3 regions of the Pseudoalteromonas issachenkonii genome follow, and region 3 is predicted to be linked to each of the others. Evidence: predicted binding sites of a transcription regulator. Region 3 holds the regulator's gene; each other region holds the start of a gene.
What was found. Region 3 encodes LexA, which represses DNA repair genes until DNA is damaged. Its sites were predicted from a motif close to TACTGTATNNNNATACAGTA; they were not measured.
Positions count from the first base shown of each region.

Region 1: PISS_RS10390 (exonuclease domain-containing protein) is a predicted target of LexA. The motif match lies at 6,742-6,761, and genes of this name have one in related genera.
Region 2: PISS_RS11190 (YebG family protein) is a predicted target of LexA. The motif match lies at 8,278-8,297, and genes of this name have one in related genera.

Region 1 covers NZ_CP011030.1:2,231,610-2,242,216, forward strand. Annotated here, with positions in the region: gene dinG (ATP-dependent DNA helicase DinG) at 1-1,058, shown strand, start outside; gene PISS_RS10360 (TSUP family transporter) at 1,058-1,834, shown strand; gene PISS_RS10365 (primosomal replication protein) at 1,836-2,444, shown strand; gene PISS_RS10370 (histone deacetylase family protein) at 2,444-3,331, shown strand; gene PISS_RS10375 (late competence development ComFB family protein) at 3,382-3,654, shown strand; gene PISS_RS10380 (YbaM family protein) at 3,647-3,799, shown strand; gene PISS_RS10385 (SEL1-like repeat protein) at 3,802-4,329, opposite strand; gene PISS_RS10390 (exonuclease domain-containing protein) at 4,573-6,729, opposite strand; gene PISS_RS10395 (sugar porter family MFS transporter) at 7,216-8,640, shown strand; gene PISS_RS10400 (OmpP1/FadL family transporter) at 8,843-10,102, shown strand; gene PISS_RS10405 (YeeE/YedE family protein) at 10,106-10,519, shown strand; gene PISS_RS10410 (DUF6691 family protein) at 10,523-10,607, shown strand, end outside.
Region 2 covers NZ_CP011030.1:2,412,395-2,423,001, reverse strand. Annotated here, with positions in the region: gene PISS_RS11225 (heme lyase CcmF/NrfE family subunit) at 1-1,546, shown strand, start outside; gene PISS_RS11220 (DsbE family thiol:disulfide interchange protein) at 1,543-2,115, shown strand; gene PISS_RS11215 (cytochrome c-type biogenesis protein) at 2,112-2,573, shown strand; gene ccmI (c-type cytochrome biogenesis protein CcmI) at 2,574-3,830, shown strand; gene PISS_RS11205 (MlaA family lipoprotein) at 3,840-4,571, shown strand; gene PISS_RS11200 (EAL and HDOD domain-containing protein) at 4,636-5,859, opposite strand; gene putP (sodium/proline symporter PutP) at 6,204-7,715, shown strand; gene PISS_RS11190 (YebG family protein) at 7,927-8,226, opposite strand; gene PISS_RS11185 (ComEA family DNA-binding protein) at 8,524-8,817, shown strand; gene PISS_RS11180 (DUF6170 family protein) at 8,830-9,132, opposite strand; gene dsbB (disulfide bond formation protein DsbB) at 9,134-9,652, opposite strand; gene nhaB (sodium/proton antiporter NhaB) at 9,770-10,607, opposite strand, start outside.
Region 3 covers NZ_CP011030.1:3,218,862-3,229,468, forward strand. Annotated here, with positions in the region: gene ctaD (cytochrome c oxidase subunit I) at 1-1,386, opposite strand, end outside; gene coxB (cytochrome c oxidase subunit II) at 1,386-2,528, opposite strand; gene lexA (transcriptional repressor LexA) at 3,022-3,639, opposite strand; gene PISS_RS14975 (PaaI family thioesterase) at 3,838-4,281, shown strand; gene PISS_RS14980 (hypothetical protein) at 4,311-4,691, opposite strand; gene PISS_RS14985 (endonuclease) at 4,944-5,597, shown strand; gene hmpA (NO-inducible flavohemoprotein) at 5,637-6,818, opposite strand; gene norR (nitric oxide reductase transcriptional regulator NorR) at 6,984-8,549, shown strand; gene PISS_RS15000 (LysR family transcriptional regulator) at 8,555-9,451, opposite strand; gene PISS_RS15005 (NADPH-dependent FMN reductase) at 9,568-10,134, shown strand; gene PISS_RS15010 (tellurite resistance TerB family protein) at 10,142-10,585, opposite strand.

The sequences.
Region 1 (10,607 bases), 990 kb from region 3:
TTCCTAAATCGTTACACGCAAAAGCAAAAGACATTAGCGAAGCCACGCTTGATGCATTACGGTGTTTAAATAAGATGCACGATACCCTCACCCAAGATGTAAGCGACGGTGATATTAAACCTTATGTTGCCGACCCCATTCTGGCTGAAAGTGGGCAATACATAAACCGGTTAGAACAACTTAATAAATTATGGTTTAGTTACGCTACTAAAGGCGAAGGCACACCGCATGCGCGATGGATAAAACGACTTGAATATAAAAGCCATCATGATCACTTGCTTAGCGACTGCCCTATTGAAGTCGGTTACTATTTAAAAGATAAGCTATGGAACGAATGTGCTGGAGCCGTGTTATGTTCAGCTACCTTGAGCGCACTCGGTTCATTTGATCATTTTGCCTATGAAAGCGGCCTTGCCAAAGAAAAAGGGGTGAAATTTATTAAAGTCCCCTCTCCGTTTGACTACCCAAAACAAGCCACTTTACGCATTCCGGCCTCAAGTATAGAGCCAACAGATAAAGAGTTTAGCGATCATATTGCTAAAACATTACCCGAGTATCTAAACACTAAAAAAGCCAACTTAGTGTTATTTGCCTCTTACTGGCAAATGGACCATGTAAGTAAGTTTCTTAGAACAAAAGGATTTAACTTATTAGTACAAGGTGAAATGTCACGAGAAGCTTTACTCAAATTACATACTAAAAATATTGATGAAGGCAAAGGCAGTATTTTATTTGGTACCCAAAGTCTTTCTGAAGGGCTTGATTTACCTGGGAAATATTTAGAAAACCTGATTATTACCAAAATTCCGTTTGCGGTGCCCACCTCGCCAATAGAAGAAGCACAAGCGGAGTTTGTGCAAAGTAAAGGGGGGAATCCGTTTTTATCGATAACCGTCCCAGACGCAGCAAAGAAATTGGTACAAAGCTGTGGTAGACTGCTGCGCAAAGAAAGTGATGCAGGCACAATAACTATTTTAGATAGACGCCTAGTCACCAAACGATATGGCAAAGCCATGCTTGACACCTTACCACCTTTTAAAAGACAAATAGATTACTGATGTTTGAACTTGCACTCGACCCAACAACTTGGGCTATTTTATGTGGCGTTGCACTTTTAGCTGGCTTTATTGATGCTATTGCTGGCGGCGGTGGATTACTCACTGTACCAGCACTGTTAACGGCAGGATTACCTCCTCATTTAACGCTTGGCACTAATAAATTGGCCGCCAGTTTTGGCTCGTTAACGGCCAGTATCACCTATTATAAAAAACAATTATTTAACCCACGATTTTGGTTTGCTTCTATTATGGCTACCGCCATAGGTGCTTTGTTAGGCACACTTATTGTTGATCATTTAAGTATCGAGTTTTTAAATAAGCTCTTACCCATTATTATTATTTTAGTGGCTTGCTACAGCTTGTTTGGTAATTTAAGTACCACACAAAGTGATTATCTGCCTAAATTAACCCGCACAATAAAAGTAAAACAGTGGCTACAAGGATTAAGCCTAGGTTTTTTTGATGGTTTAGCTGGGCCTGGAACGGGAACTTTTTGGACTGCCTCAAACGGTATGCTTTATAAAATGAGTTTGCTACTCAATTGTGGTTTGGCGCGTTCAATGAATTTTGTTTCTAACTTCATCTCTCTGATCACCTTTGTTGCACTTGGCCATGTTAACTTTTTACTGGGAATTACAATGGGCTTCTTTATCATGCTTGGTGCATGGTTTGGCGCACATTCAGCTATTCGTTTTGGCAGTAAATTTATTCGCCCAGTATTTAATACTATGGTTATACTTTTAGCGTTAAAACTAATTTACGAGGCATACTTTTAATATGCAATCTGCTGCTTTAGACAAACTACGTCAACAAGTTGCTACGCTTAAGCAACAAGCTGAGCAATTTGATAAAGCAAAATTATTTGCTAAAAATCGTTATATGCAGGCACAGCCAAGCTTATTTGACAGAGCCGTATTTAGCACCAAAAGCATGAACTTGGTTGATTACGTAGTAGAAATAGAAGATGAAATAGCCAGCCTACCACCGAGCGACCACCGCCATGCCTACACTTACGCACTTGAGCGCATTGCCAGCCAAGTACAAGCGGTATTTAATGTAATTAAATCGACCCCTATTTGGGTGAAAGAAAATAAAAGTCATTATAAGCCTCGTGCTAAACAGCCTGTTTATAAACAAGCGGTGCAAAAAATCATGCAATCATCCCACGAATTATATGATGAACTTAAACAAAACCATGAATTTGAGCGCCGCCTGGTATTAATGATTGAAGAGCGTAAATTGCAAATGGAAAAAGCATCACCAGCGCAGGCACAAAAGCTTAACCAGGAAATTTTAACCACTCATGCGCGACTCGGGCGTTGTAGAAAAGCAATTTCTGCCACCGAAGACAAAATTCAACAAGTAGAAAAACAACAGCTACGCTAATGCAGCTTTTTTATCACCATCTGTACTCGCAATTAGAGTTACCTGAACGCCATCGCTTTCCAATTAAAAAGTATCAGCAGCTCAAGCATGAAGTTGAATTTTTAGGCTACACCCAGTTTATATCGCCTTCGCCAGCAACAACAGCGCAATTAAAATTGTGTCATAGCTCAGAGTACATCGCTGATTTTTTAAATGGCTCGTTAACTGACCAAGCAGTTAAAAAAATGGGATTTCCGCACTCACCTGAACTAGTCGAGCGAACCCTTTATTCTGTTGGTGCCAGTATTCAAGCAGCTGAGAATGCACTGCAAACCGGCTTAGCGGCTAATTTAAGTGGCGGCTACCACCATGCTTACAGCAATTACGGCAGTGGCTTTTGTATTTTTAATGGTTTAGCCATTGCGGCAGCGCATCTTATTGCAACGGAGCAAGCCGACACCGTATTAATATTTGATTGTGACGTACACCAAGGTGATGGTACCGCGCAAATAACCCAACAGCACGAGCATATAATTAGCTGCTCAATTCACTGTGAACAAAACTTTCCTCGGCAAAAACAGCACTCAAACTATGACTTTGGCTTACCTGCAAACACCACAGATGCAGAGTATTTAACAACACTAGAGCAAGCTCTTGAGTTATGTGTTCGCCTCCACCAGCCCGATATTATTTTATATAATGCGGGCGCCGATATTTATACCAAAGACGAACTTGGCTTATTTGATGTTTCTTTAGCTGGCGTATACGCGCGTGACTTTACCGTTCTTAACTTTTGTAAGCAGCGAAACATCCCGCTTATGTGCGCTTTAGGTGGCGGTTATCAACGTAACAGCAACAATTTAGTTAGTGTCCATAAGCAACTATTTAAAGCGGCTCTCGATTTATAACAATCCTTGGTATAGACTCATTACAGACAATAAAAAAGAGTGACAGGAATATGCGATTAGATGACGACATACACAATTTTTACGAAAAACTCGTTTTAGAAGAAATAGAAAAACGTAAACTTAATGAACGTTACAACGACGATATAATGGCTGACTTTTGCTGTACCGTACTCAATCAATTACCACCCCGTTATATTAGATACGATGTAGATATGGCGTTTTATTTAACTCAAACAGATCGTTTAGATATGCAGCAACGCGTTGAACTTGCCATTAATTTTGCGATTGATCAAATAGCTAAAAAGAAAGAGCTCCATGAGTAACCCGTTAGAAGACGCTCCCACACACGTGAAACTGGCTGTTGATTTAATTATGATTTTAGAGCAACACGATGTAGAGCCAGAAGAAGTATTAAAAGCGCTCGATATCGTAAAAAGTGACTTTGAAAAGAAGCTAGTTAGTAACTAGCTTTACTCTATTGTTTGTATTTCATGAACAGTGACAACACCATCGTGTTTATTACAATCAATTTTAATTTCGCCGAATGTGCGCCTAGGTGATGTTGACCTACGGCAGGTCATGTTTTGAGCTTTAACACCAAATTGTTCAATATAAACGGCAACAATTGCATCTATTTCTTGCTTTTCGTGTGTTGTCGCAGCGGCATAAAAAGTATCATATTGTTGTGACCAATTTTCAACGCCTGCTTCTGCAGCAACACCCAACCACCCCATACCAAGCTTAGTTGATTGCTCTAAATATTGTCCTTTTAAAAACATAAACGCTAGGGTGTATTGTGCACTTTTATAACCCAATGCAGCAGGTTCTTCTAAATAGTTAAAAGCCTCTTCAAACTCCCCTTTTCTGTATGCCTTAACACCATTATATTCTTTTTTCTTCATAGTATTATCGCTGTAAAGACTTATTGGTGACGAATTACAGCCAGTTATTAAAGCCATCAATACCAGCAAAGTGGCACTCAATTGTCGATGATTCATTATTATCCTTAATTTATTATTGTTTTTGCCCAGAAACATAACCACTTTTAAAACACCCGCCCCAAAAGTTGTTAACATAAATTTAATATTATCATGGGATTGCAAAGCTTACAGCGATTATTTTTATAAGCGTAGTTTTAATCAGCCATTAAAAATAGATAAACCTAATGTTTTAATACCCTGTATTTATACACAAGGCACTTTACTACTTTAAGCAAAATACATTTAACTGACGTAAATCTATCACTGACTGTCCGTTTGCTGAACCAGTAATAATAACTGCGCGGCCGCTTTGGCATCGTCTAATGCACGGTGATGGTTGGTTAAGTCTAAATTAAAGTGTGCAGATAAATTTCCCAGCGAATACGACTTTAATCCCTTAAATGCTTTACGTGATTCAACAACGGTACATAGTTTTGGCATTTTAAAGTTGATTCCCAGCCCCTCAAGCTCTTTTTTAATAAAACCATAATCAAAATTAACATTGTGAGCGACAAAAATACTACCCGAAAGCTTATCTAATAAAGTCGAAGCAATGTCGCTAAATATAGGCGCATCACTTACCATGGCGTCGTTAATACCAGTTAGTTTGGTAATAAAACGCGGGATGGGACGCTCTGGGTTTATCAATGTGGTCCATGTATCAACTATTTCGCCCTGCTTTACTTTAACAATACCAATTTCGGTAATGCGGTTACCGCCTTTTAGGCCTCCTGTAGTTTCAATATCTACCACACTATAAATACGGTTAGGGTCTACATACCACTTCACCGCTGCAATATTAACTTTAAATCCACTATTTTTTAAATTATCGATGCTCACTAGCTGGTTTCTTTTAAGCTTGTCTCCGGGCGCTTTTACCTCTTCAAAATGAACTGCGCTGTTATCAACAATCATTAAATCGGGGTAACCATCTTTTAATTGTCGGTAGTTTTTTGCCATGTTTTTTAAATGGCTTAATAGCGCATTTATCGGGCTGTTTAAAATAAGCATCTCTAATGGCTTTAATACATCTTTGTGCCATCTAAATAAGCCATTTGGTTGCTCATAATACTTCGCTGCATGGTTACACACTAAACTCAGCAATTTCTGGGCACTATTACACGCAGCTAGCCGCGCTTCTATTTGTGAGGATTGATTTAAATAAAAGGTGTCTGTTTTTAAGGCTTGCGGGTAAATATCAAATTCATTACAAGGCGGTGTCGGGGTTTCAATAAAGAGTTCTTGCCAAAAAACCAGCGCAAATAAGCTTTGCCACAAAGTATTTTCAGTATAAAAAACCTGTTTGCCTTGACGAGTGTAGTGATCACTTACACCTAACTCAACATCGCCACGGTAAAGTTCATCAACTTCTATAATACAGCGTGTACTGGCTAACATTTCACTAAGCCGTGAGCGTGTTTGCTTGTTAAATTTGCGCATTAAAAAGTCATCCGCAAAGTACAGTAACTCATCGGTGAGCGGATTTTCTATAATTTTCTCAAGTTGCGCCTTTACCCATTCTTTATTACCTAAACGGTATTGCTCTCTTATTTGAATTTCTAGTGCGTGCGCATCATCCTCGCAGGCATTAAGTACATCAAACGCTAATACAGGGTTAGTTGTTTTTAGTTGCTTATAAAGTATGACCAATAACTTATTCTTTAGCTCTCGAGCTACAGCCCCTACTGCTAATTCATTTATTAACTGTTTTGCTAACGTCTCATTTTCATTGTCATCTTTCGCGTTTTTAACGGCTAACCGAAAACGGTTTAACACATAGTTAGATTGCGCTTCCTCAATTGAGTCAAAGCGAGACAAACTTTCATGATGTCCTTGCCTAACAGGGGTTACCCCTAAATCTCTTAGTACAAACCGGTTTTGATGATTCACATCACCGGCACTGAGCCTGCCAATATACAAAAACTCAAAATACTGGTAACACTCATCTCTATTATTGATCACGTACTGATTATACAAATGCGAAAGACGCTCTGGCTTAGATTCAAAAAATGAAATAGCGACTTCAACTAAACAACTTTTAGCAGCACTTTTTTTAAATAGTGGTGGCAGCTCTTGTTGAGCTAACAACTCAATTAAGGCCGGCTTTGTTAGATGGCTAAGCAGTTGCTTAGCGTCTGCTTGTGAGGGGTCACAGATTAACCCAGCTGTTTTTAAATTAAAAAGTGCCTGATAAGGCGAAATAATCTCTTCATAATTTAATGACTGAGTTTGCACTAAATAAGGTTTACGAGAATAAATACGTGCTAGCATGCATTGGCTTTGCTCGTCGAGGGTGTTTATTTTATTAATAAATGTAATGTGCTTTTGCTCAAGTAAATGCATACATTTATCACTCACAAAGCCTATTAGCTCTTTAAAATGTGCCAAATAATATTTTGCTGGTAACTCTTTTCTCATAAAAACCGCCAATACTGTATATAAAAACAGTATAATTATTTGAGCGCTTTTAGCAACCCAATTAGGAGTTAATAGCCTTTTAGAATTTAAATTGATTCAATCTCGGGCGCTTTAATTTCAGCGAGGTTTGTTACCTAATAAACTAAGTTAAAACCGAGCACCCTTTTTATACCCTGGCCCTTATCTTCACCTGTGTAGATAGCAGAACCCTTCAAGCAGTGCGTGTTTAACATTAACGAAGCGTTAGTACCTATTTACGGGCATTCACATGGCAAAAGATCTATTTTGCTTAAAAACCAAACACACTGCTGAAACTTCAATCTCAAAAGATAAACAGACCCTCGCGCAACTCAATTAATTTATTTATGCATACGTATTACTATTGAAATATCTTTTTTAGCGTGATTACTCTGTGCTAAGGTTGCCCGCAAATTATTAGTGGTACTTTAACTTCATTACACATAATAAAAATTAGGATTGAACAACATGACAACACAGCATGCAACTAAAGGTGAGCAAAGCGCACAGACAAAGTGCTCACTTTTATACGTTATTTTTATATCGGCTGTTGCCGCCATTGGTGGCTTTTTATTTGGTTTTGATTCAGGCGTTATAAATGGCACTGTATCGGCATTAGGTAATACATTTAACTCAAGCAGTGTAGCAACAGGGTTTAATGTTGCCTCTGTTTTACTTGGTTGTGCGCTGGGTGCTTTAGCTGCTGGCCCATTAGCTGACAAATTTGGCCGTCGCGCTATTATGATTGTCACTGCACTTATATTTGCTATCAGTGCATTTGGCTCTGGTATTGCTGATAGCTCAGCTGAGTTTATTTTTTACCGCTTATTTGGTGGATTAGGTATCGGTGCGGCATCTGTTTTAGCGCCGGCTTATATTGCCGAAGTAGCACCTGCCAGCTTACGCGGCCGTTTAGCAACACTGCAGCAGCTTGCTATTGTGCTGGGTCTGTTTGCTGCCTTTTTAAGTAACTACCTAATTGCTAATGCCGCAGGCGGTGCCGAGGGTATTTTACTGTTAGACTTAGCTGCATGGCGCTGGATGTTTTGGGCTGAACTGGTTCCTGCAGGCTTATTTTTAATTGGGGTCTTGTTTATTCCTGAGTCACCGCGTTACTTAGTCGCACAAGGCAAGCTTAAACACGCTAAAACTGTATTTAATAAAATTTCAAACGATGATGCTGATGCGCAAATCAATGACGTTAAGCAGTCTCTGAAAAGCGATAAAAAACCAAGTATTCGCGATTTATTTATCGATGGCAGTAAAAAGGTACACCCTATTGTTTGGGTGGGTGTGGCCTTGTCAGTGTTTCAACAATTTGTTGGTATTAACGTGGTATTTTATTACGGTTCAGAGCTTTGGCAAGCCGCTGGTTTTGATGAATCACAATCACTGTTTATAAACGTGCTTGCGGGTACCACTAATATTTTGTCTACTTTTATTGCTATTGCTTTAGTTGATAAAGTGGGACGTAAGCCATTGTTACTGGTAGGTAGTATAGGTATGTTTATTAGTTTAAGTGCACTTACCTACACCTTTGGCAGTGCAGGCCTTGATGAAGCGGGCAAGTTAGCACTTAGCGAAAATATGGGTACCTTTGCTTTAATAATGGCTAACCTGTTTGTGGTATTTTTTGGTTTAAGCTGGGGCCCAATTGTGTGGGTACTGCTTGGTGAAATGTTTAATAACCGCATTCGCGGCGCCGCGCTTGCAGTTGCTGCTAGTGCGCAGTGGATAGCTAACTTTGCTATTACTATGACCTTCCCTATCATGCTAGGTAGTATTGGTTTAGCAGGCGCCTATGGCTTTTATACCCTCTCGGCGTTTATTAGTGTGTTTTTTGTAGTTAAATACATTAAAGAGACACGCGGTATGAAATTAGAGTCAATGTAATTACTTAGCTGGAGTAAAATAGCGCTTAATAATGCTGTTTTACTCCAGTGTATTTAACCCTCCTTTGTAAGCCCTTTCATTTACCTGTTCCTCATCCACAAACAATATGCTTTTTTAGTATATATAATCTTTTAAAGTTCTTTTTTGGAATATAAAAAGTTAGCTATTGTTCGCCAACTTTCTCTACTTAGTCTCAATTTAAATGAAAAAACAGTTACTCTCAGGCCTTATTTTCACCTCTGCGTTAAGCACATTTAATGTATTTGCAACGAATGGCTATTTTACTCATGGCTACGGTATGACTCACAAAGGCATGGCAGGTGCTGGTGTAGCGTTATCAGAAGAGTTAATGTCGGGTGCAAATAACCCGGCTACTTTTTCAGCTAATGGTACGCAAATGTCGGTAGGCATAGAATTATTTGCTCCTGAGCGTAACTACACCGCTGCAAAGGTCGATGAATACTTTCCCAATGCACTGTATTTGGACGCAACAACCAAAAAAAGTGATAACAGCTTATTTGCAATTCCCGAATTTGCTATTGACCATCAATTAAATGAGCGCATTAATATTGGCCTATTAGTTTACGGTAACGGCGGAATGAACACAGAATATGTGGCTGCTTCTGCCCCTCAAGGCACATTTTATGGCGGCACCACTGGTGTTGACTTAAAACAGTTATTTGTCAGTCCAACCATAAGCTATCAATTAAATGAACAAATATGCCTAGGTGTTTCTGCTATTTATGTAGTGCAACAATTTGAAGCACAAGGTTTGGCAAATTTTGCCGCCTTTTCGCAAAAGCCAGAGGCGCTGTCTAATAATGGCGTTGATACCAGCACAGGCATTGGAATGCAACTTGGGATCAGCCACATTATTAACTCGTCATTTAGCTGGGGCGCCAGTTACCGTTCATCAGTGTCTATGGATGAATTTTACCGTTACAGCGGCCTGTTTGCAGAGCAAGGCGGGTTTGATTTACCAAGCTCTATTCAGCTCGGTACCGCTTGGCAGTTTTTACCATCGCACCAAGTGGTGTTTGATTGGCAAAAAATAAATTACAGTGAAGTAAAAAGTATCGCCAACCCTATTACTAATTTAATGTCAGCGCCACTAGGGGCTGAAGCCGGAGCAGGCTTTGGTTGGCACGATATGAGTATTTATAAACTGGGTTATCAATGGCAACGCACTGAGCAACAAAAAATTAGGTTTGGTGCTTCTTATACTGAGCAACCCATTCCATCATCTGACATTTTATTTAATATTTTAGCGCCCGGTGTGCAAGAATGGCATTTTACAGCAGGCATTAGTCATGCGCTTAGTGACGCGGTGCAATTTAACGCAATGGCTTTTTATTCACCCTCTAAAAATGTAACAGGTGCAAACTACTTAGCGCCTAATCAACAACTATCAATTTCAATGGAACAATCAGGATTGGGTGTATCCCTTGCTTGGAGGATTTAAACGATGACAACCGAATTCACACCACTAACTGGGGCTATTGGCGGTGGTTTAATTGGTCTAGCCTGCGCGTTATTACTGGTTTTATTTGGTAAAGTAGCGGGAATTTCAGGGCTTATAAAATCAATTTTTAATCCACTGGCAGCAGCTTCTCGTTGGAAACTGTGTTTTGTGATGGGGTTATTACTAGCAGGTGTATTTATACAATTATTTGCCCCTGAGCTGTTAGTAGGCGAATTAAGCTTATCGCCTTGGATGATTATTATTGCAGGGCTTTTGGTCGGTGCGGGGACCACGTTAGCGAATGGCTGCACCAGTGGTCACGGCGTATGTGGTATGTCTCGCTTTTCGGCCCGTTCATGGGTATCAACCTGTACGTTTATGGCAATCGCCATTATCACCGCTAATTTAGTAGGGTAAATCATGCACGCAATTATTACACTTATTTTAGGGTTTGTATTTGGTTTGGGACTAATTATTAGTGGCATGACCAACCCAGATAAAGTGC
Region 2 (10,607 bases), 810 kb from region 3:
CACCTTGCTACTTTCAAGTCCGTTTGAACGTTTACTGCCCTATTTCCCTGTTGAGGGACGCGATTTAAATCCATTATTACAAGACCCAGGGATGATCATTCACCCTCCATTACTTTATATGGGGTATGTCGGTCTTTCTGTTGCTTTTGCCTTTGCTATTGCCGCGTTGTTAACCGGCAAGCTTGATAACACCTGGGCAAAATGGTCACGCCCATGGACAATGACGGCATGGGGCTTTTTAACCTTAGGTATCACCATAGGTAGTTGGTGGGCCTATTCAGAGCTAGGCTGGGGCGGCTGGTGGTTTTGGGATCCTGTTGAAAACGCATCACTCATGCCATGGTTAGTCGCAACCGCGTTACTGCACTCTTTAAGTGTGACTGAAAAACGTGGCGTATTTAAATCATGGACAGTGTTACTGGCTATTGCGGCGTTTTCATTAAGTTTACTAGGCACCTTTATCGTTCGCTCAGGAATTATTGTTTCGGTGCATGCCTTTGCAACAGACCCTGATCGTGGCTTATTTATTCTTGGCTTTTTGGCCGTAGTTGTTGGTGGCGGTTTAGCGTTATATGGCTTGCGTGTCTCACAAGTTAAAAGTGAAGGGCGTTATAAATTTGTATCGCGTGAAGTGGCACTTTGGTTAAACAATATTTTCTTAGTAGTTGCTACGTTAATTGTACTGTTAGGTACATTATTACCTATGGTGCACAAGGAAATGGGGCTAGGCAGTATTTCAATTGGCGAACCTTTCTTTAATAAAATGTTTGCTATTTTACTGGTGCCATTTGCTATTTTAATGGGCATTGGACCTTTCCTGCGTTGGAAGCAAAATAAGTGGGCCTTTTTACAAAATAAAATATTTGTAGGCGCACTAGCCAGTATTATCATTACCTGTGCGTGGTTATTTAGTAGCTATGAGGTAGTGACTCCATTAACACTTTTAGCAACCACGCTAGGTGTATGGATATTTATTGCCACTTTTATTGATTTATATACCAAAGCAGCGGTTCATGGCTCGCTTAAGCTCGGTATAAAGCGTTTAGGTTTAAGCTATTGGGCAATGGTGCTGGGGCATGTTGGTTTAGCCTTTGTTATAGCGGGCATTACACTCACCTCGGCGTATTCAGTTGAGCGTGATGTATCGATGAAGCAAGGCGATATCGTGCAGCTTAACCAGTATCAATACCGCTTTGAAGGTGTGAAGACCATTCGTGGTGCAAACTACAGTGGTCATGCTGGTGTCGTGACGGTATTAAAAGGGAATGACACTGTAACGCGTTTATATGCAGAAAAGCGTCGTTACGATATTGGTATGCAATTTATGACCGAAGCCGCTATTGATGCCGGATTCACTCGTGATTTATATCTTGCGCTTGGTGAGCAACTAAGTGAAGGGGCATGGTCATTACGCATTTACCATAAGCCGTTTGTACGTTGGATGTGGATTGGCGGTATTCTGATCTCACTCGCTGGTTTTGTGATTTTATTCGATAAGCGCTATCGCGCCTCACCGCGAAAAGATGAAATAGAGGGGGCAGTATGAACCGTAAACTTATCGCAATTGCCCCTTTATTAATTTTTATCTTTATTTGTGTGTTTTTATACCAAGGGTTGTTTGCCAACCCGCGGGAAATACAAACAGGGCGAATTGGTCAAACGGTGCCTGCGTTTAATTTACCTGATTTAATGCAAGACGATAAACGTTGGACTGATGAGCAGCTAAAGGGTGACGTGTATTTACTAAACGTATGGGGCACATGGTGTCCGACGTGTTTAGCTGAGCTTGGCTATTTAACTAAGCTACGCGAGCAAGGGGTTAAAATTATCGGCTTGTATTATGTACAAAGTTACGACGCCGATTTTGATGGCCCATTTGATATGCAAGCGCTGCGTGATGATGTGAGTAATATGCTTTCACGTGCGGGCGACCCTTATCAATTTAATATTTTAGATTTAGAACGTTCATTGTCTTTAGATTTAGGGGTGTCCGGTGCACCAGAGACATTTTTAGTAGATAAAAATGGCACCATTTTGTTACATCACACTGGTGATATAAACCCTCGAGTTTGGCGTGCTAAGTTTGCGCCTATTATGCAGGAGCTGCAGCCATGAGATTGTTTTTATTAACCCTTAGCTTGTTTGTTAGTGTAGCTGCGTTTGCTCAGCAAGACCGTTATCAATTTGATAGCAACGAGCAAGCTGTTCGCTTTGAAGAGCTAACAAAAGAATTACGTTGCCCGAAGTGTCAAAATCAGAATATTGCTGACTCTGATGCCGTTGTCGCAAAAGACTTGCGCGAGCGAGTGCTGGCGTTGGTAAAAGATGGCAAAACCAAAGATGAAGTTATTGATTACATGATTGATCGATATGGCTATTTTGTTCATTACGATCCACCGGTAACACCTGCCACGTTAATACTGTGGGTACTTCCGGTACTCATCGTAATAATTGGGTTTGGCTTTATTGTGATTCGCCAACGTAAAGCGTCGGTAAAACAAACCTGGAGTGACGCTGATGAAGTGATGCTCAATAAGCTGATTAAACAAAATAAACATCAGGAGCAAAGTTAAATGATTTTAATGTGGGCGTCTTTTGCTTTACTCACACTCATTGCATTGCTGTTTATTATTGTGCCTTTTTTAAAAAAAGAGCGCGTAGTAACCATTACTCATAACGCCAATGCACAGCTTATCAGCATTTATGAACAGCGTTTAGTTGAATTACAGGCAGATTTAGATAATCAACGTATAGACTCGCAAAATCACAGCGAAGCTATTATTGAATTAAAACGCCGCTTACTTAATGAATTATCGCCAGAGAAGTCACTAAATAGTCGTGGTGACAATCGTATATTTGCTTTAACAGGGGCGGCGTTTTTAATTGCATTAGCAGGTATTTTCTATGCAATGACAGGCAGCCAGCAACAAATTGCAGCTTGGCATGATGCAATGGATAACTTGGCCGATTATGGTCAGCGCGCCGTAATGCAAAAGGGCGAGCCATTAACTAAAAATGAGTTACAAGCGTTTGCCCTAGCACTGCGTACTAAGTTAAGCCAAAGCGGTGATGATGAAGTTGCTTGGATGTTGTTAGGGCGTGTTGCTTTAATGCTAAATGAATTTGATATGGCGAAACAGTCATTCGATAAAACATTAAAAATAAACCCTGATAATATGCAAGCGCTTGTTAGCTACTCTCAGGTGCTATTACTTGAGGGCAGTGAAGAAAACATGACTCGTGCAGCGGGTATGCTTTCTAAAGTACTGCAAGCTCAACCAAATAACCTTGATGCGATTTCGTTACTTGCACTAATCGCCTTTGAGAGAAAAGACTGGCTACAGGCAAAGGCAGCGTTTGAGGTGCTACTTGCAAGTATGGATGAGTCTGATACGCGCTATGCTATGATCAACCAACGTATTAGCGAAATCGATCTACAAATTGCTCAGCAAAACGTGGCAACCAGTGGCGATCAGTTAGCGGCTCAAAGTATTCAAGTTACCGTTGATATCGATAGCCAACTTGCAGACAAACAGCCCAATAACGGTATTTTGTTTGTGTTTGCTAAAGCGGCTAAGGGATCACCGATGCCTTTAGCCGTGGTCAAACTAACAGACTATAGCTTTCCAATTACGGTTGAGCTGAGCGATGCTAATGCCATGATGGCAGGGCTAAACTTATCGAGTGCGAGTGAAATTATCATTTCTGCGCGTATCTCTAATGATGATTCAGTTATGCCAAGCACTGGGGAGCTTGAAGGGCATTCTCAAGTGCTTGCTTCTAAAGAGGTGCGCCAAGTGCAACTGAACATTGATACATTAATACCTTAAGGATTTGAGATGTTAAAACAAGGCTTACTTTTATTATGTTTACTCACGTTATCGGGTTGTGCTCAAGTGCCTGAGAGTAAATATGATGAGCGCGATCCCATACAAAGTGTAAACAGACCTATTTATGACTTTAATATGGACGTACTTGATGCTTATATTTTAAGGCCTGCGGCAGTGGGTTATATAACAGTAACCCCACAGCCTGTGCGTCGAAGTATTGTGCATTTCACCGATAATATTACCGCACCGGTTGATATTATTAATGCGGGTCTGCAAGGAAAGCCAAGCAGTGCCGGAATTAATTTTGCGCGCTTTTTAGTGAATTCTACGGTGGGAGTGTTTGGCTTATTTGACGTTGCAAGTTCGTTAGGGCTTGAAGTAACTGATGAAGATTTTGGCCAAACCTTAGGTGTGTGGGGAGTAGGCGATGGTGCCTATTTAATGATCCCGGCAATGGGGCCATCAACTGCACGTAACTTAACCGGTGATGTTGTTGATAATGTGGTTTTACCTGAAATTGCACTGACAACACCACAAACAATTTTAGTGTTTGCGTTAAAGGCGGTTGAGGCAAGGGCGTCTTTAATGGCTCAAGAGGGTTTATTAAATGATTCATTAGACCCATACCTGTTTGTTAAAGACATTTACTTTCAGCGTCAGTTATATGAACTCTACGATGGCAATCCGCCAATAAAAGAAGAGCCTGAAGATTTTGACGAAGATTTCTTAGAAAGCCTTTAATAAAAATAAAAACGCCAGCAAATGCTGGCGTTTTATTTTTAGTTATTAATTGCTAATGAGCGCTTTAATTATCAATCATTATCTGCATTTGTTCACTAACCCAATTAAGTGCTTCGTGGTAAGCATCAGGCACATCATCACCTAAGTTAAGCTGTTGGGCTTTATCGTTAGCAGCTTGCCAGTTACCCTGCTCATAGAGAGTTACTAAGTTTAAATACTCAGCAAGCAGCCCTTCATTGTTTAACAGTGCCGCTTTTATCTCATTTGAAAGCGGTAGCTTAAGCATTACACTGTCCATCTCTTCATCTAGTATGGCATCCATAAGCGACATCATGCCGGTTAAAAATGCTATTCCTGTATCTCTAAGTTTGCCATGTGAAATTGCTAAAAGCTCACAAAAACGCGCGCGTGTTAGCGACAACCTAATAAGCTCCAGAGGTTTGTCTGCAGAGACTTGTGCGGCAAATAATAAAGAGAGTAGTTTTTTTATTTCAGCCGCGCCCAATACAATAAGCGCTTGTTTTATTGTGTTTATTTCAGAGCGGCGAGCAAATGCTGCCGAATTTGAGTAGCGTAGCAGCTTATACGATAAGTTGACATCACGCTCAAATACATCGGTGATTTTTTTAAGATCCATTTCTACGCTGGATGTTTCATAGAGTAGCTCAGCCAATGCCATGCCCGATGGCGGTAACGCCTTGCTTTGCACCATTTCTGGTTTTGAAAAGAAAAAGCCTTGAAAGTATTCAAAACCTAGTTCAAAAGCTTGATTGTAAAGCGCGTAAGTTTCAACCTTTTCAGCAAGTAATTTTATGTGTGGATAAGGTTTTAAATCCTCTATGATCGTTTTAACGTTTTCAATATCACAAGTTAAAAAGTCGACTTTAATAATATCGATAAACGGATAAAAGTGCCGCCATACAGGTTGATGTGCATAGTCATCTAGCGCTAGCGTATAGCCTTTTTCTTTTAGGTCTTTAACAATTGCCAATAAGCGTTTACCTGGCTGGACGGTTTCGAGTATTTCAATTACCACCCCATCTTTGTTTAAAAGGGTTGGGTAGCCTTTTAACAAGGTGTCTAAGGTAAAGTTAATATAAGCGGGTTTATTATCAGTTAAATCTTCTAAGCCAAAGTTAAATTGACTGCCTTCAATCAGTCGAGACGTGGCTTCATCGCCGTCAATATTTGGAAATACGTTATCAACTCCATCACGAAATAAAAGCTCATAGCCAATTAGTTCTTTATTGCGATCTAAAATAGGTTGCCGAGCAGCGTAAAAATACATATAGGATTCCGAAAGAGTAGAAATTGATTAACATTGTAATAATATATTGGAAAACATTCAAAATAGCATCGGTAAAATGAACATTATTAATAAAATACTATGGTTGGTTTGGTATTTCTTAATCTAATTTTATTGTTTTTCATTTTATTTGTTGCAAAAGTGAGCTAACCGATGGTTTTTTATCTACTTAAATGAGCGGGTTGGAGTTATTAGCAATTACCGTGTTATAGTTCAGTAGAAAGCTTTTATTCCAATACTGTCTTAATTATAAGATTTCAAGAGTCATTATTTGGATTAAAAGCCTGTTATTACTTATTTAAGTGGAGGCAAATTTGGAAACAGGAATGATTATTTCACTGGCATTATATTTTATTGTAATGCTGGGAATAGGACTATACGCATATAAGCAATCTACCAGCGATATATCAGGGTATATGCTAGGTGGTCGTAATTTAGCCCCCAGTGTTGCTGCCTTATCAGCGGGTGCATCAGACATGAGTGGTTGGTTACTTATGGGCCTACCTGGCGCAATGTACTTGTTTGGGCTTAGCAAGGTTTGGATTGCTATTGGCTTAGTGTTAGGCGCATGGGCAAACTATTTCTTAGTCGCCCCAAGACTGCGTGTTTATACTGAAAAAGCAAATGACTCTATTACCATCCCTGATTATTTTGCAAATCGTTTTGATGATAACAAGAATATCCTCCGTGTGATCTCTGCAATTGTTATTATTGTGTTCTTTACTTTGTATACTTCATCAGGCGTAGTCGCCGGTGGTAAGTTATTTGAAAATTCATTTCAGATGAGTTACGAAATGGGTTTATACATCACCACGGGTGTGGTTGTTGTTTACACCTTATTTGGTGGCTTTTTAGCGGTTAGCCTAACAGACTTCGTGCAAGGTTGTATTATGTTTATCTCCTTGCTTGCAGTACCTATCGCTACTTATATGATGCTAGATCAGCCATTTATGGATACTTTAGCAAATGCAAATTACCAGCAGTTGTTAAGTTCACCTAAAGCCAGTGAAATCCATTCATTGAATATGCTTGATTGGTTTGCTGGTGGTTCTACCATTGCTATTATTTCTGCGATGGCTTGGGGCTTAGGCTACTTTGGTCAGCCACATATTATTGTTCGCTTTATGTCTATTCGCTCAGTGAAAGAAATGCCAACTATGCGTCGTATTGGTATGTCTTGGATGACACTATCTGCGATTGGTGCGGTATTTACCGGTTTATTTGGTGCTGCCTTTATGATTGAAAACCAAATGCCTATTGCCGATAAAGAGACCATTTTCTTAGTATTAGCTGAACTTATTTTCCACCCATTAATTGCTGGTTTCCTACTGGCTGCTATTTTAGCTGCGATTATGAGTACGATTTCATCGCAATTATTGGTGTGTTCAAGCTCGCTTACTGAAGACTTCTACAAGATTTACTTAAACCGCGATGCCTCGCAAACTGAGCTGGTGTTAGTAGGGCGTATTAGCGTAATACTGGTTGCGTTATTTGCTATTTACCTAGCGTATGACCGTAATAGTTCAATACTTGATTTAGTTAGCAACGCATGGGCTGGTTTTGGTGCTGCATTTGGTCCACTTGTCTTGTTTAGCCTTTACTGGAAACGTATGAACTTAAAAGGGGCTATTAGCGGTATGGTTGTTGGTGCTTTAACAGTGCTTGTATGGATTTATGCGCCTATTACCATTAATGGTGAGAGCTTAAGCAGTGTAATTTATGAAATCGTCCCAGGCTTCATTTTAGCGAGTATTGCTATTGTGGTAGGAAGCCTTGTGACAGCTGAACCGAAAAAAGAAATTACTGATCTGTTTGATGAAGTTGAATCGTCATTGTAACTGATTAGCTAACGTAAAGTGTTGGTTTTTATAAATGCCAATCAGTTTAACTGGTTGGCATTTTTTTATTGGCTGACCTTTAGAAAAGACCATTCATCTCGTTTAATCACCGATTACTTGCCTTTAGCTATTATTATTTAAAGGCATAAAAAAACTGAATTCGAATACCGAATTCAGTTTTTTAATAATTACTATTGAGCTTTTGAAAGTACTAACTCGCTGCTTTATCTTTTATATCCGCAACGTTATCTGACTTTGTTTTTTTAGCTTTAGTGGGTACTTCTTTACCACCTTTAAGTACGGCCATAAAGTCGTCTTTACTTTTTGCAATCTCCAGCGCGAGCGACTCAACCTGTTGTTCACTTAGCGGCACATCTACTTTTTCAAGCATGAGTTCTAGTGACTCGGCAATATCGAGCATTTTGTCATAGGCATCAGCTTCTTTTTTAGTAGTAAACGTCATGCGCTCGACTCCGTTTCGTTCTACAACATATTTAACAACAACAGCCATGATTTCTCCTGCTTACTTACGTGGCAATATGATTATTTTAAATCATTAGATTACTGTTTTTATATACAGTACAAGCTTGCGCGTGGTTTTGCAAGCTTTAGCCTTAGTTTATCTGCAGCTTGGTTGACAATAAAGAGTAACTCTACTTTATTTATTAAGTCACTTTATAACGCGTTGCAGTAAAGGAGTCGCAAGGAGTGATTGTTACCGTTAGTACTTAGTAACCACAACGTTATGTAAAAGTGCTGGGTGTAAATAATCAACGAATGTTCATGTAAGAACACAAAAGGAAATAGTATGAAATTAATTAAAATCATCTCATTAGCCGCTGCTTTATATTTATTACCTATGGGTACCACCTTTGCGCAAAGCGATATGCTATCAGAGCAGATGCAATCAGCCGTGGTTAATATTAATACTGCTGATTTAAAACAGTTAATTAAGTTACCAGGTGTTGGCAAGAAAAAAGCACAGGCAATTATCGATTATAGAGAAGCAAATGGTGATTTCGCATCACTTGAAGATCTAGCTAAAGTAAAAGGGGTGGGTAAAAAAATGCTAGCCAAACTTGATGGAAAGGTGACGTTTTAACTAAAAGGGGCGCTATGCGCCCTGATCAAACTGTTTTAAGGCAGCACCAAGGTGCTTTTTAGCAAAGTTAATATCTACGGGGGCGGTTAGTAGTGGGTAGCTTAAACCAGCCACAATCAAAAAGGGCACGAGTAGCCATCCTTCAAAAAGGGTAAATATTAAAAAAAATGGGCTTAGCAGCATAAGCTTTACAATACGCATTAACACTCTGTCACTAGGAGAGAGCATACTTAACGAGATCGCAATAACGGTTTGTCTTTGACGAACTTTTAAGTGTTTAAGTTCGTCAACGTGGCTTGAAAAAAAAGTAAACATATTAAAGTGACTTTTTAGAGATTAATCGACTGGCCACTAACGCAAAAAGTGTGGCGGTAAACAATACAAAAATAACTTCCATCCATGCTGGCATACTTAAGCCTGCAAATTGCCAATCTATGTTTCCGCAATCACCGGTTGCCTCAAAAAATTGCGGTATCCAATGATGTAATGGCATAAACTCTGGAAAATTCGGCTCAAACTCACAGCTAAATGCAAAGGGGTCAGTGGTTGTTTGCATTTCAATGTGTTCACGAGCTATTAGTAACCCCCATACACTTGAAACTCCCCACACTGTATAAGCGACAATACGGACTACGAGGTTGTTTGGTTTACTGGCGCCAATAATACCGGCAAAAAGTAAGCCTAATACCGCGGTGCGTTGGTAAATACACATAATGCACGGTGCTAACCCCATGTTGTATTGAAAAAAGAGCGCGATGACTTCAAGCAGAAAAACAATCCCACTGAATAATAACCAAGGTGTACGTTGAGTACTTAGATTAGCAAGCCAGTTCATAACAAATCCGTATTTAAATAAGGGCTTAGATTATGACGTAGGATAAACAGCGGAGCAAGTAAAAGGGAAAAGTGAGGAGCTATGAAATTTCCTAGCTCCTCAAAGTTGGGTAAGCTCTTAATGCCCAGAATTCGCTACAGGGATGTGGTGTTGTATTATCCCCCAGTCATAAAACAAACTGGTTATTTCACTCAAGCCAAAATAAGTCGAGCTTAACCCAACAAAGGTAAGCACAAAAGTGTAAGGTAAAGCCATATACACCATTCGACCGTAAGATAGGCGTAACACGGGAGCTAGTGTTGATGTCAGTAAGAATAAGAAAGCAGCTTGACCATTAGGGGTGGCCACGCTGGGTAAGTTTGTGCCGGTGTTTATCGCCACTGCAAGTAAATCAAATTGGTCTCGAGTTATTTGACCTGCTTTTAGAGCTGCAGCAACTTCATTTATATATACAGTGCCGACAAATACATTATCACTGACCATTGAAAGCAATCCATTAGCGATAAAAAACATCACCAATTGTAAGTGCCCTTCAAATGTTAGTACCCAAGTAATCACAGGAGTAAAGAGTTGTTGATCGATGATTACTGCAACTACACTAAAAAATACACAAAGTAGTGCAGTGAAGGGGAGGGCCTCTTCAAAGGCTTTACCGAGTTGGTGCTCTTCTATTATGCCGGCCGACGACGTGGCTAAAATAATTACCGATAATCCAATTAAGCCCACGGTTGCTAAATGTAACGCTAAGCCAGTAATTAACCAGATAGCGATAAGTGCTTGAATTGTGAGGTTAACTCTATCGCGTTTGGTACGTTTTTTATCAAGTGTTTGTGCATGGTTTTTTAAAATAGCATGAATTGTTTCTGGCAGTTTTGCCCCATAACCAAAGGTTTTTGTTTTTTCTAATAAAAAGGTTGTTAATAAGCCCGCAAAAAGCACGGGTAAAGAAACGGGC
Region 3 (10,607 bases):
TAGCGCATAATCTGGAATACGGCGTGGCATACCGGCTAACCCAACAAAATGCATTGGGAAAAACAGCACATTTACACTTATTAACGACAACCAAAAATGCCATTTTGCTAAGGTAATATTGAACATGTTTCCGGTCCATTTTGGCAGCCAATAATAAGCCCCCGCCATAATAGAAAACACCGCGCCCGTTACGAGTACATAATGAAAGTGTGCAACCACAAAATAGGTATCATGATATTGGAAATCGGCAGGTGTAATCGCTAGCATCAACCCCGAAAAACCACCTAAAGTAAACAACACAATAAATGCGATACTAAACAGCATTGGCACTTCAAAGCTAATAGACCCGCGCCACATAGTCGCTACCCAGTTAAATACTTTTACGCCGGTAGGTACCGATATCAGCATAGTCGCGTACATAAAAAACAACTCACCCGCCACGGGCATACCAGTGGTAAACATATGATGCGCCCACACAATAAAGCTCAACAAGGCAATGGAGGAGGTGGCATACACCATAGAGGCATAACCAAATAGTTTTTTACGTGAAAAGGTGGGAACAATCGTAGAAATAATGCCAAAGGCAGGCAAAATCATAATATAAACTTCAGGGTGACCAAAAAACCAAAAAATATGTTGGAACATCACCGGATCGCCACCACCAGCGGCATCAAAGAAACTGGTCGCGAAGTATTTATCGGTGAGCACCATAGTAACTGCACCAGCAAGTACCGGCATAACTGCAATAAGTAAAAACGCCGTGATCAACCATGTCCACACAAATAACGGCAGCTTCATCCACGTCATACCCGGAGCACGCATATTTACTATGGTGACCACCACATTAATGGCCCCCATAATCGAACTAATACCCATAATATGCACAGCAAATACAAACATTGCTGTGTTGTCGTTACTATAAGTGGTGGAAAGCGGCGCGTAAAAGGTCCAACCAAATGCAGGGCCACCACCGGGCATAAATAATGAAGCTAATAGGATTAAAAACGCAAACGGTAAAATCCAAAAGCTCCAGTTATTCATTCTCGGTAAGGCCATATCTGGCGCACCAATCATTAGCGGGATCATCCAGTTTGCCAAGCCGGTAAAGGCTGGCATAACCGCACCAAACACCATTATTAAACCATGCACTGTGGTCATTTGATTAAAAAAGTGAGGATCAACCAGTTGTAGGCCCGGCTGAAATAACTCAGCTCGAATAACCATCGCCATTGCCCCACCAATTAAAAACATGGTGAGTGAAAAAATTAAATATAAGCTACCTATATCTTTATGGTTGGTTGTAAATAACCAGCGCTTAAAGCCTGTGGCAGGTTGATGGGCATGATGAGCCTCATTGGTATTAGGTTGTTCTGCAATGCTATTCATTATTTAGCCTCCCCATCAGCATCCAGTGCCGCTTGTATCTCGCTCGGTTGAATTACATCACCAGTGTCATTACCCCACGCGTTGCGTTTATAGGTAATAACAGCTGCTATTTGCTTGATTGATAATTGCTTTGCGAAAGACTGCATAGCCGTACCTGGTTTACCGTGGAGCAAAATATCTATATGCCCTTTGATATCACCTATGACTATTGGGCTGCCTTTAAGGGCCGGGAAAACACCCGGTAAGCCTAAGCCAGTTGGTTGATGGCACGCCGCGCAGCTCGCCATATAAACCTGCTCACCAAGCGCCATCAGCTCTTCTTTTGGTACAACTTGGTCTAATAACGCAGCGTCTGCTTCAGCTGCTTTTTGCTTGGCTTGTTTAGCCTCTGCTAACCACGTTTTGAAGTCTTCTTCTGTTTTAGCTTCTACCACAACAGGCATAAAACCATGATCTTTACCGCAAAGCTCTGCACACTGCCCACGGTAAGTACCAACCTCATTAATATTGGTCCATGTTTCGTTAATAAACCCAGGGTTTGCATCTTTTTTAACGGCAAAGTCAGGCACCCACCATGAGTGAATAACATCATCTGAAGTCATTAAAAAACGTACTTTTTGATTAATTGGTAGTACCAGCGGTTTATCGACCTCGAGTAAATAATTCGGGTTTTTATCAGCAAGGTTGGTTATTTCATTTTGAGGGGTAGCTAGCATGGAATAAAACTCAACGTCCTCCCCCATATACTCGTAATGCCACTTCCACTGTGAGCCTGTAATTTTAATGGTGAGATCAGCTTTGCTGGCATCCTCCATGGCAATTAAGGTTTTAGTCGCAGGAATGGCCATAACAATTAATATGACAAAAGGTATCGCAGTCCACAGTATTTCTACTTTGGTGCTTTCATGAAATTGGGCAGGGACAGCCCCTTTAGATTTGCGATGATGAATGAGTGCCCAAAACATAATGGCAAACACGATCACCCCAATCACACAACATATTAAAAAAATAGTCATGTGCAGTTGGTATACATTATTACTTATATCGGTTACGCCTTTACGCATATTATATTGGCTATTAGCAAGCACATTCTGCGAAAAAACAAACAATATAAGCCACAAGGAAGAACTCAGCTTACCCATGTGACGGCTCCTTTGATGCTATTGCTGACGCAAAGCGAAGAGGCATACGGCTTAAACGCCTATTCGTTATTTTTATTTTTTATAAGGGTGCTGGATTTAGTAAATGTGTGTTCTCAAAACGACTAAGCTGTGAGTTATTTTTATTCCAGCTCTTTAATAACTAGTTAAAAAATAAACAATAAGCAAGGTGAGTATGAAAAATAAACAAGGTGTATTTTTTAAAATGCGCAGCTAAAAAAATAGCAACTAGTCAGGCAATTAATCTAAGAGTCAGGTTTAGTAAGGGGTGTATTGAAATTACAGGATAGAAATATAAAAAATTGTTAACTTAAAAAAGCAGAGTAAATTTGTTTATTTATAAAGTATTTAGTGATTTTATTTATGATAGGAGAAGCACTTAACAACATATAGTCATACATTTGATAAGTTAGACATTGTGCTGCTAACAAACCCAGCGCCTAATCACTATTAAGCGCTAAATTATGCTTTAATACTACATCCAGTCAGCGTTACGAATAACACCTACCGCTAAGCCTTCAATATTGAACGACTCATTTTCTAAATCGACCTCAATAGCTGAAAACTCATCATTTTCAGCATGTAAGAGTACTTTTCTGCCCGCTTTTTCTAAACGCTTCACGGTTACATCGTCGTCAACACGGGCAACAATAACTTGTCCATTTTCGGCAACTTGGGTTTTATGCACAGCAAGTAAATCACCATCCATAATACCAATGTCTTTCATACTCATACCGTTAACACGCAATAAAAAATCGGCCGCAGGTTTAAACATTAAAGGGTCAATTTTACAGTGGCTTTCTACATGCTGTTGCGCCAATATTGGCTCACCGGCAGCAACCCTGCCAATTAAAGGCAAGCCCAACTGCTCTGGCTCCTCCTCTTCAACAAGCTGAATGCCCCGACTCGCGCCTGGCTTCATTTTAATAACACCTTTTTTGGCCAGTGCTTTTAAGTGTTCTTCTGCAGCATTCGCACTTTTAAAACCCAGTGTTTGTGCAATTTCGGCACGTGTAGGAGGCATACCAGTGTCTTTAATAAACACTTTAATGAGTTCGAGTATTTGCGCTTGGCGTTTCGTTAATGGTCGCATACAACTGGTTTTCCATACAGTACAATTAACTGTGAGTATATACAGTTATTTAAAAATCGCAAATATAAATTAATGCCTTATATGCCGTTATCATCAAACAATAACCTACTTTAAAAGCAGGGTGATAAATGTAATTATTAGCAACGCATTATCATATTAATAAATTTTAATTCTCAATTACTTATCCAAGGAGCTAGCATGAGTATTTGGCATCAACCGATTACATTAGAGTTTTGTAAGCAATTAGATCAAGGTATTACAGGCCAAGGGACACTCATGAAAACCATGGGAATAGAGATCAGTGAAATTGGTGATGACTACTTAGTGGCAACTATGCCGGCAATTCCAGAGCATCATAACCCTATGGGTATCGTTCATGGGGGTGCAAATGTGGTGCTTGCTGAAACAGTAGCAAGTTATGCCGCTAATTTTATGGTTGATTTCAATCGATTTTATTGTGTTGGCCAAGAAATCAGTGCAAGTCATTTAAAGGCATCACGCAATGGCACATTAACGGCCACAGCGAGAGCTTATCATATCGGCAAGCGCAGCTCGGTTTGGGATATTAAAATAACCAATAGCCGCAATGAGCTTTGCTGCGTATCACGTATGACCGCAGCCGTAGTTGAGCGAAAAGGCTAGTAAGTCAATTAACCAAGGTTGAAGTTAAATTACTTTTCGAGAGGGTAAATAGTAATTTCTACGCCTGCACCAATTGCAGATATACGTAACAAGGTATCTGCATGTAAGGCTTGGTTAAAGCATTTTGGCGAAGTGCCAGACTCAAACCCAATATCGAAAGTTCTGCGTGAACAACTCAACCATTGCTTTAATGCATTGCGTGAACACGACTCGATTAACTCACACAAGTGATTAATCGCTTTATCTGGCGTGGTTATTTCACCTGCAACCTCAATGCGAGCAAGTTGACGGTATTCGTCTTTATCATAATGTAAAATAGTTGCGACCTTTTTTAAATCAGCAACTAATACGCTAATATCTTGCTTTGACTCAAGCTCTAGATCTACATTTAAAAATTGAATTTCCGACATTATCTCGTTTTTACCCTCTATTAATTTCATTGCAAACTTTAACGCAGTTTTACCGTTATACCAAATCAACAACGCAGGAATCACCTCATTAACGCATTTTTAGCGTTAGCCTCTGAATATTGCCCACTATTTACTCCTCAAAAACGCCCTCTACAAAATACGCAAATTAAAATTAAAGCATGCCGGCGGCAGTTTACTTTTTTATTCTAGGCCTTAAACTAGCCGCTCCTGTAGTTCACGTATGTGATGGATATGATTCGGTTTATTTTAGCTTTGTTGGCTTGCTGTGCTTGTTTTTCAGCAATGGGCGAACAATTTACGCGGTTTTCGAGTGCCAAAAAGCACTTAATTAATACCCTTCCCGAAAACGCTAAAAGTATTTATTGTGGTTGCGATATAAAAAAACAAGGCAAAAAGTTGGTACCCGACCCTACCCATTGTGGCTACGTGCCTCGCAACACACTAACCCGCTCAGGCAAAGTAAATCAACGTGCCCTGCGAATTGAATGGGAACATATTGTCCCTGCATGGGAATTTGGTCACCAGTTACAATGTTGGCAAGATGGTGGGCGTAAAAACTGCCGCAAAGTTAGCGCTAAGTTTCGCATGATGGAAGCCGATATAAACAATTTAGCCCCTGCAATTGGTGAAATTAACGCCGATCGCTCAAACTACCGCTTTGGCATGTTAGCCCAAAACGCGACGCAATATGGTCGCTGTGAGGTTAAAGTTAATTTTAAACAACGTGTTGTTGAACCGCCTGTTCATGCACGTAAACGCATTGCCGATGCGTACGCTTACATGCAAAAAACGTATGGTTTAAAAATTTCAGCTAAACAACAAAAGCTATTTAATGCTTGGCAACAACAAGCTTATGCTGCTAACACAAATAGTAAAAAGCTGTAAGTTTAAATTAAAAGCGTGTAACACACGCTTTTAATTAACCTATAACGCTTGGTGTGGTCCAAATATTTCGTAGTGAATGTTTGAGCTTTGCACACCTAAATCAAGTAGCTGGCCTTTTACGTAAGCCATAAATGATGCTGGTCCACACAAATAAAATGCCCCTTCGCTAATAGGTAATGATGCCTCAAGCACCGTTAAATCCATTAGCCCAGTGAAATCACACTCCTCGCCACCTTGATTAAACCAAGTAAATGTTTTTAGCTGTGGATGCATTGCCGTTTGCTGCGCTAAATACCCTTTAAATGAAAATTCGCGGCTGTTTTCACACGCGTGCAAATAACTAATCGCTTGATTTTTATCACCACTAAGTAGCGTTTGCAGCATCGCCATCATCGGGGTTTGGCCAACGCCTGCTGAAATAAGTACCACTGGAGTTACCTCATTTTTTAAAATGAAGTCTCCCGCTGGCGGGTATAACTCTACTCGTGCGCCTTGCTCTAGTGAGTGTAAATAATTAGACACCACGCCAGGCTTTGGTTGGCACTCTTTTTTAACGCTAATACGATAGTTTTTAGCATTGCTCTTTTGCGAAATAGAATACTGGCGGATCTCTTCATATTCTGCGCCCTCAGGCTTAACTTTAATGCCAATGTACTGTCCTGGCTTGTAGGTAATAACTGCTTTACCATCCACAGGTGTCAGCGTAAAACTAGTTACGAATTCAGATTCAACATGTTTATCAGTAATTTCAAACTGGCGCGTGCCTGCCCAGCCACCATGGTTGTTTTTACTGTGCGCATACAATGCCGCTTCTTCGGTAATACAAATATCAGCAAGTACACCGTAGGCCTCGCGCCACGCATATTCAACATCGGCAGTAAACTGCTCAGGAATAAGCTCTTTTAACGTACCGATTAAATGTGCGCCCACAATAGGATAATGCTCAGGTAAAATATTTAAGCTGGTATGCTTATGATTAATTCGCGCTAGCGCCTCTTTTAACACGGCTAAATTATCAATATTTTGCGCGTACGCAGCCAACGCATTAAATAATGCAAATTGCTGACGACCCGTTTCTTGATTAGTCATATTAAAAATATGTTTAAGCTCGGGATTATGACTAAACATGCGCTTGTAAAAATGATCGGTTACGACCGTACCTGCCTCTGCAAGCAATGGCACCGTGCTTTTAACTATTTGTATGGTTTTATCGGATAACATGTTTATTTCCTATGTAATAACTAACTGCTTGCATTTAGCATTACACAGAGTGTGCCAACTAATTAAACCTATAATATTCAAAAGGTTAAATTAACTCGCTTTACAAGATGGGTCTTTATGACCTACTATAAAACCTGTAAAAATACACTAACAGGTCATTTTGACATGAACCAACAATTCAACCTGACGCAAGTTGCATTAGAACTTGCGCAAAGTACGTTACATGCTCACAGTTTTGAGCAACTTTTAGCCACGGTTGAACGTGTTATTCCCAGCGATGCCAGTGCATTATTAATTTGCCAAGGTGAGCAATTAAAACCCTTAGCCATTAAAGGGCTTATGCCCGATAGCCTAGGACGACGTTTTGATATTGCGGAGCATCCTCGCCTTAAAGCCATCTGCAGTAGTCGTTTGGCTCTGCAATTTGCACATGACTGTCCACTACCTGATCCATACGACGGGCTACTACTGGCTAAAACCGGTGATATTCCAGTGCATGCCTGCTTAGGGTTACCCCTTTATGATAAAGACGCACTACTTGGCATTCTGACCTTTGATAGCCTTAACGCCAATGCGTTTGACGGTATTACCACTGATACACTCAACACCTTACAAACCTTGTGCAGTGCGCACTTTAAAACAGCCCTAGAGCTTGCCCATTACAAACAACATGCGCAGCACTCTAGTGAATTAGTACAAGCGTTAAACCGTGAGGCGCTCAAACGTGATGGTGGTGAAATTATTGGCCAAAGCTCTGCAATACAAACGCTTAAAAATGAGATAAAACTGGTTGCGGCATCAAACTTTAGTGTCCTTATTTTAGGTGATACTGGGGTCGGCAAAGAGTTGGTGGCACGTAATATTCACTTACACTCCGCACGTAAAGATCAGCCATTAATTCATTTAAATTGTGCATCACTGCCTGAAAACCTCGCAGAAAGTGAATTTTTTGGCCATGCAAAAGGCGCTTTTACGGGTGCGCAAAATGCTCGCCAAGGTAAATTTCAGTTAGCCGATGGCGGCACCTTATTTTTAGATGAAATCGGCGAGCTGCCTCTGGCTATGCAAAGTAAATTATTACGCGTACTGCAAAGTGGCGAAGTACAAACCGTTGGCGAAGATGAACTTAAATATGTCGATGTTAGAGTGATTGCAGCAACCAATCGCGACCTAAAACACGAAGTAACACAAGGACGGTTTCGCGCCGATTTGTACCATCGATTAAGTGTTTATCCACTCACAGTCGCTCCATTGAAAGCCCGTGATGAAGATGTTATTTTATTAGCTGGTTATTTTGCAGAAAAAACAGCCCGCAAGCTCGCTATTAAACAGCTAAAACTCAGTATTGAAACGCAACTGCTGCTTAAAAAATATGACTGGCCAGGCAATGTGAGGGAGCTTGAGCATGTGATTAATCGGGCTGCATTAAAGGCTAAACAACATCAGTGGCAGCAACCAATTATTACTATTGAACCTGCGCATTGTGAGCTAAATTTAAGCGCTGTTAACACCTTAGCTCTTGAACACTCAAACCAGCTTGTAATCCCACCTTTAGCAAACAACATTTCGTTAAAGCAAGCCACAGATACCTATACTCAGCAACTTATAATACAGCAACTTAAACAACATAATTATAACTGGGCAAGCACAGCGCGTAGTTTACAGGTCGACCGCGCTAACTTAACGCGGCTAGCCAAGCGCTTAGGTGTTTCAATAAAAAAATCGTTGTAGCCTTTTTAACTTAACTTTCGCTGCCTAAAATAATTTTTTAATAGCTGACTAAACGCTTGAACTTTTGCCGTTCGATGCACTAAATGATGCGTAACCAGCCACAAATCGGTTGGCCAACTCAGTTCATTAGGCAGTACAGGGACTAAATCAGAGTATTGCGCTGCAACATCATGCTGTAATCCGCCAATACCGAGTCCTTTTACTATGGCGCGGGTCGCTTCTGAGGTTTCTGACACTCTTAGCTTAACTTGCGACGGGGGAATATTTTCATCAACCCATGCAAAGTAAGGCACTTTGGCATTATACCCTGCTACACCTGACACAAAGCTATGCAGCGATAGTTGCGCTAATGTTTGTGGCAACCCATAACGGCTAATGTAATGCTTTGATGCATAAAATCCTGACGAGAGCGCCGCTAAATGCTGAGCAATATAATCACCCTCATCCGGTCTGGGTCCAGCTCTTACTGCGATATGTGCTTGGCCATGATCTAAACGTAAGCGTTTTTGATCCATAATCACTTGTAATTGCACTTGCGGATGCAAGGTTTGAAACTGCTCACACACCTCACTTAATACATCAATAAAGCCACTAACTGTGGTGAGTAACAAGCTACCTTGCAAGGTGCTATCTGCAGCAATAATGTCATTATGTAGGCGCTCTAGTTCACCATTAATCGCTTGTGCTGTGGTAAATAACTTAGCGCCAATTTCTGTGACTTTGTAGCCGCGAGCATGGCGATGAAATAGTCGCGCATTTAAGCTTTTTTCTAAGTTATTTATTCGCCTGAGCACCGTACTATGGTGAACATCTAACACTTCGGCAGCGGCAGTTAAAGTACCTAAGCGCGCTACCTCGTAAGCAACCTTCAGGTCTTGCCAATCATTAAATTGAATTGCCATGATAACTACTCTTTAATCTGTGCATATACGCACACAAGTTTTGCGTTTATTTGGCTTTTCTGCAAGTGATTATTTGTTAAAGTCACATTATACAAACTCATTATCAGGAGCAGCTCATGACAACACCAAAAATTATTGCCCTAGCAGGTAGCTTACGTAAAGATAGCTTTCATCAAAAACTCATTAACGAAGCGGCACGCTTTGCTTTAGAAAGTGGCGCTGAAGTAGAAGTGATTAAACTCGCAGACTTAGCCATTCCTATGTTTGATGAAGATCTCGAGGCACAAGGCACACCAGCCGGTGTACAACAACTTAAAGACAAACTTCGCGCAGCCGATGGCATTTTGCTGGCCAGCCCAGAATATAATGGCTCTATTACCGCCGTGTTAAAAAATGCTATTGATTGGGCATCGCGCACCGAACAAGGCGCAGAGCCTGCATTTGCAAATAAAGTAACCGCGTTATATGCAGCCTCACCAGGTGGGTTGGGCGGTTTACGGGGCTTAAATCATGTGCGTGATATATTATCAGGCATTGGCAGCTTAGTATTAGCGAACCAACTGGCAGTACCGGCTATTCATACTTTATTAGATGACAACGGTCGAATTAGCGACCCCGCTACCGCTGAAAAAGTGGCTGGTCTTGCACAGCAGTTAGTTAGCGTAGCAAGTAAGCTTAAATAAGCAGCCACTATAACTTTGTTGCTGCAAGCTTTGCAGCAATAAAGTCTTCATGGGTAACATACAATAAATTAGCAACACGACGAATAACGTATTCTTCTTGTGGATCAAGTTCTCCATCGGAGTACGCTAAACGCCAAAGTAATTCAACTATATCAATGCGTTGCTGTGCACTACATTGATTGTTAATTTGCTTAGAAAATTGAAAATAATCAATGGCGTCATCTAAGCTTGCACTTGCTTGCTCGGTTAACTCATCTACTGCTTCATCCGTTAAATCAAAATATTTTTTTAATGTTAGACTTAGCGTATGTTGCTCATCAGCCTGTAAATCGTTATCCGCTCGCATTACCTCAATTAATAATGCGGCAACCGCTGTTTTTAAATCATGTTGTTCAATATCATAATCTTGCTGATCAATACTCGAAAAAAGCTGTTTAATTTGCTTGAACATCACATTTCCCCTTTTTGGGTGT